Regions from separate parts of the Brevibacillus sp. FW301-21C12A genome, predicted to be linked through region 2. Evidence: riboswitches for the same ligand, from Rfam matches in the RefSeq annotation. Region 2 holds a riboswitch; the other holds the start of a gene.
What was found. Region 2 has a riboswitch for S-adenosylmethionine ahead of mtnK (S-methyl-5-thioribose kinase). Riboswitches for the same ligand answer to the same signal wherever they lie in the genome.

Region 1 (2,199 bases), on a different contig from region 2:
CGTAGTCATACGTGCCTGGCTGGTCGAGATCAAACTGGTGAAACGTGGAAGCCTGGTAAATCGGAACCGACGACGCCCCTGTGAACGGATCGATGCAAGTAGAGCCATGCAAAACCTTCGTTGCGAAATTCATCGCGCAGCCCCCCCAACGACAAGACTTGCGTCCAAAGCCTGAAACAGATCAGCGATCAAGTCTTCCGGATGCTCAATCCCGACCGACAGCCTCAGCAATCGGTCACAAACGCCGACATACTCCCGTACTTCCAGCGGAATGTCAGCGTGGGTCTGTGTCGCCGGATACGTACACAACGACTCGACGCCGCCAAGGCTTTCCGCAAAAGAAACGATGCGCAGATTTTGCAAAAACAAGCCCACCTGCTCCGCAGACCGTACCCGGAATGAAACCATACCGCTATAACCGCTTGCCTGGCTCGCCTGGATGGCATGCCCGGGGTGTTCTTGCAGCCCTGGGTAAAACACTTCGGCGACAGCCGGATGCTCCTGCAGCTTTTTTGCAACCGCGAGCGCGTTTGTCTGATGTCTTTCCATGCGCAGCGCCAATGTCTTCATTCCGCGTACCAACAGCCAGCTATCTTGTGGACCCAATACCGCTCCGATGGAATTATGCAAAAACCGGATTTTTTCCGACAACTCCTCGCCTTTTGTCACGATCAGTCCGGCCAGTACATCGTTGTGGCCACCCAAGTACTTCGTCGCACTGTGCAACACGATATCTGCGCCAAGCTCCAGCGGGCGTTGACAATAAGGGGTCATGAACGTGTTGTCGACTATCGTCAAAAGTCCATGCTGCTTTGCCAGCCCGGCGATTTGGCGAAGATCGGTAATCTGCATGAGCGGATTCGTCGGCGTCTCGACGAAGATCGCCTTTGTCTCGGCTCGCAGCGCGTTATGCACCGCTTCCAGGTCGCGCAAGTCTACGTACGTAAAAGACAGGCCGTAGCGGGAAAGCACCTGATCAAACAAGCGATACGTCCCTCCGTACAAATCGAGCGACACAATGAGATGATCTCCCTGGGAAAACAGCCCCATGACCGTATGAACCGCCGCCATTCCCGATGCGCAGGCAAAGCCCGCATCGCCCGATTCTGCCTCGGCGATGGCTTCTTCCAAAACCGTGCGGGTCGGATTGGCCGTGCGTGTATAGTCAAAGCCTGTGCTCTGCCCCAATGCCGGGTGGCGATATGCGGTGGCATAGTAGACAGGAAAGCTGACCGCCCCTGTTTTTTCATCTCTGCCTACGCCTGCTTGAATCAATTTTGTTTCCAGTCTCATACGTAACTCTCTCCCTCCAATGATGTACGAGGGGCATGAAAAAAGCCCCCTTTCCTCTGAAAGAAGGCTTTGTTTACGTCACCGTAAGCAAGACCTTCTCATCTTTCAGAGTTAAAAAACTCTGCAGGAATTAGCACCATTATCTCCCCGCATGAACGAACATGCAGGTGATTGGTTGCCGGGCATCATCGGGCCAGTCCCTCCGCCTCTCTGGATAAGAAGTTTTGCTATTCAATTTGAATGACCTAATACTAAAGGATACGGCGGTTTTTTGTCAACAGGATTTTCCACTGTTGTGCGGCCGTCTTGACTAGGCGTTTTTCAGCGCAGTCATGACCTGGTTGTCCAGCTTCGCAGCCGCGTTTTTGTCGTACGTCTTTTCGTATTGCGGTTCTACGGAAATGCGCGAGCCGTAAAACATGACGTCTCGGACGGAGTCAATCGCGATCTCCACCAGCGCCAGCTTCAGCGGAACGCCCTCCAGCCGCTCGGCTTTCACTGCGGCGCGTCCGTTGATCGCAAAAGAGGAGCCTGCCCCGATCAGATGCAGGACGACCTGCGGCTCTTTGGCAATATTGGCGAGTATGCGCGAGCGGTTATCCACGGCAAAGCGGATGAGTCCGCTGTTCACCGCCAATGTCCAGGACAAGGAGCTGAGCGATGGCGCTCCTGTCTCGTGATCGACGGTGCCGAGCGTCACAAATCGCTCTTTTTGCAGGAGCGCGAACAGTTCTTCCGACAAGGTTTGGGATACGGTTTCAGCCATTCGGATGCCTCCTCGTAAACGGTAGTACGTCTATTGTACCCCTCGCATCTGCCATTAGGCAAACGTTTCCTCCACGCCTTGATTCTGCCTGTTTTTTTCCCTACACTGGTAAAAAACAAAGCCGTACCGGATAAGGAGGT
Region 2 (2,199 bases):
ACGTTGCTGCGGCCGAGAATCAGCGCTTCTCCGATCGCCAGCGCCAGTCGCTCGGCTTCTGCCCGTTTTTCATCGTCTGCGATGGTGTTCAGATCAGCCACTCCCGCAAGCCCGATCACGCGGCGCAAAATTTTGCAGCCGGCATAGCCCGCCGTGTCCTGAATCAGTCGCTTCACGTAGCTTTGCCACAAGCCTTCGACGTGAGCGCTGCGCTCTTTTGCCTGTTTGTGCCAGAGCTGAACGAACTGGGAAACGAATTCGTTCCAGACATCTTCCACCGTTTCCAGTAAGTATTCGCGATACGAGTCGCGTTCTCCTGGGTCTTCTTGCAATCCGTGTTGACCTGCGTAGTTGAGCAGCAGGTTGGCGATGACCGCGCCGATGTCAAAGCCGATTGGCCCGTAGTAGGCAAATTCCGGGTCGATCGCTTTCAGGCTCGTCTCGGTGATGAAAATGCTGCCCGTGTGCAAGTCGCCGTGCAGCAGCGCTTCTGCGCGCGTGAGGAAGTCGTATTTCAGCTTGGCGATCTCCAGCTTGAGCGGCTTGTTGTTCCAGATCGCTTCCACTTCCCGGCGAATCAGCGGGTTGAAGTCGTTGGTCGGCGCATTTTCGTACGGATCGGTAAAGACGAGATCTTCTGTGATTTTGCACAATTCCGGATTTATGAATGTTCCGACGAGCGCTTTTTTGTCGTACGGATGCGCGCCCAAATCCGATGTGTAGAACAAGGTGTGCGCGAGAAAACGGCCGATCTGCTTCGGAAAAAGCGGATAGCGCTTGCCCTCAATCAAGCCTTTGCGCATGATGATGTGGTCGCCTACGTTTTCCATCACCGTCAGGGCCAGCTCCTGATCGAAGTGGTACACTTCCGGCACCAGGTCCGGTACGTATTTGTGCTGGATGCGAAGCGCTTCGCTCTCGATCCGGGCGCGGTCGATGGTCAGCGGCCACGACTCGCCCACGACTCTCGCAAACGGCAGCGCCTGCTTCACGATCACTTTTTTTCCGGTAGCCGACTCCTGAATATCGAACACCAGATTCAGGTTCCCGTCCCCGATTTCTCGGCTGGTCAACTCGGCCCCCTCTGTAAACAGACCCGGCAAGCCTTTTACGTACTCTACTGCTTCCTGTTCAGTCAATGCGCGGTATGCCATGATTGATTACTCCCCTCGTTAAGTAGTTTCTCTCTATCTGTAGCGGACTGGTCATATCCCCCAGCCTTGCGGTCAAACGGTGTCATGCGGCCATCGGCGTTCGTGCTGTGACATACAAAAAGACCTCTTTTCCGAAGAAAAGAGGTCGCTGTCGTCACGTACAAATAACGTGTCATGTCCCCCTTATCTTCCAGACCACTTTTGTTTCTGCAGGAATTAGCACCGTGCACGTCGCTTTTTGCTTCAATCGCTGCTCGCGTTGAAATCGCGTCGTGTCGGTTGCCGGGTATCATCGGGCCAGTCCCTCCACCTTCTCTGGATAAGGTATCCAAACGTATGCGGTTTTGATTTAGTTTGAATCATACAACCTGCGGTTCCACGATGTCAACACTCTTTTTTTGCAAAAACGGCTCGCCTTCTACCAGCTATTCTGCGTCCCCGAGGCGGCGGGGCGCTCCCAGTTCCACCAGTCGATTTTGCCGACAAACGCGGCGGTAATCGACTTTTCCTCCTTGAGCCTGAGCAGCTCCTTCGTCGGCCCGGTCAGGACGGCGCCGTAGATGCGCACGCCTTTTTCCTGCAAATAGCGATAGCGCTCCTCGAGTTGCGGATTGCCGCCCGAAAGCAGCGCGTAGCCCATATCGCGCGCCAAGCTTTTTTGCTCGGTCAAATACTTCATCTCGCCCATGAAGGCGGCCATTCGCCGCTCGCCTTCTCCGTTCACCTGAATCGGCGCGGTTCCGTAATCCAGCTCCCGCTCGGCAAAGCCCCAGACCTCCCCCGGGCCGAGTAGCAGATTGCCGGCTTCCCCGTCAACTTGTTTCACCTCCACGCCAGTGTCGACGGCAAACCAGACCGTCTCCTGGTTGTAGCTGCTGACATGGCGGGAAACCAGCTCGACATACTGCTCATACGTCAGGAAGCTGTCAAACGAGATCGCCAGTTGGGAAACCGTTCCTTCCGGCAGCTTTTCCAGCGTCGTCCAGGCAGGCGTGCGCAAAAAGGACGTGTCTTCTTCCGGTTCTCCGGCCGATAGCGGATAGCG

Region 1: it holds a riboswitch for S-adenosylmethionine, as region 2 does, so the genes downstream of both, AC3WQH_RS03145 (aminotransferase class I/II-fold pyridoxal phosphate-dependent enzyme) here and mtnK (S-methyl-5-thioribose kinase) in region 2, are expected to answer to the same signal.

What each region holds. Positions count from the first base shown of each region.
Region 1 covers NZ_JBYTBG010000003.1:68,116-70,314, reverse strand. Annotated here, with positions in the region: gene AC3WQH_RS03150 (trans-sulfuration enzyme family protein) at 1-133, opposite strand, end outside; gene AC3WQH_RS03145 (aminotransferase class I/II-fold pyridoxal phosphate-dependent enzyme) at 130-1,293, opposite strand; SAM riboswitch class I at 1,389-1,514, opposite strand; gene AC3WQH_RS03140 (pyridoxamine 5'-phosphate oxidase family protein) at 1,604-2,059, opposite strand.
Region 2 covers NZ_JBYTBG010000024.1:31,512-33,710, forward strand. Annotated here, with positions in the region: gene mtnK (S-methyl-5-thioribose kinase) at 1-1,154, opposite strand, end outside; SAM riboswitch class I at 1,335-1,480, opposite strand; gene AC3WQH_RS15455 (anti-sigma factor) at 1,573-2,199, opposite strand, start outside.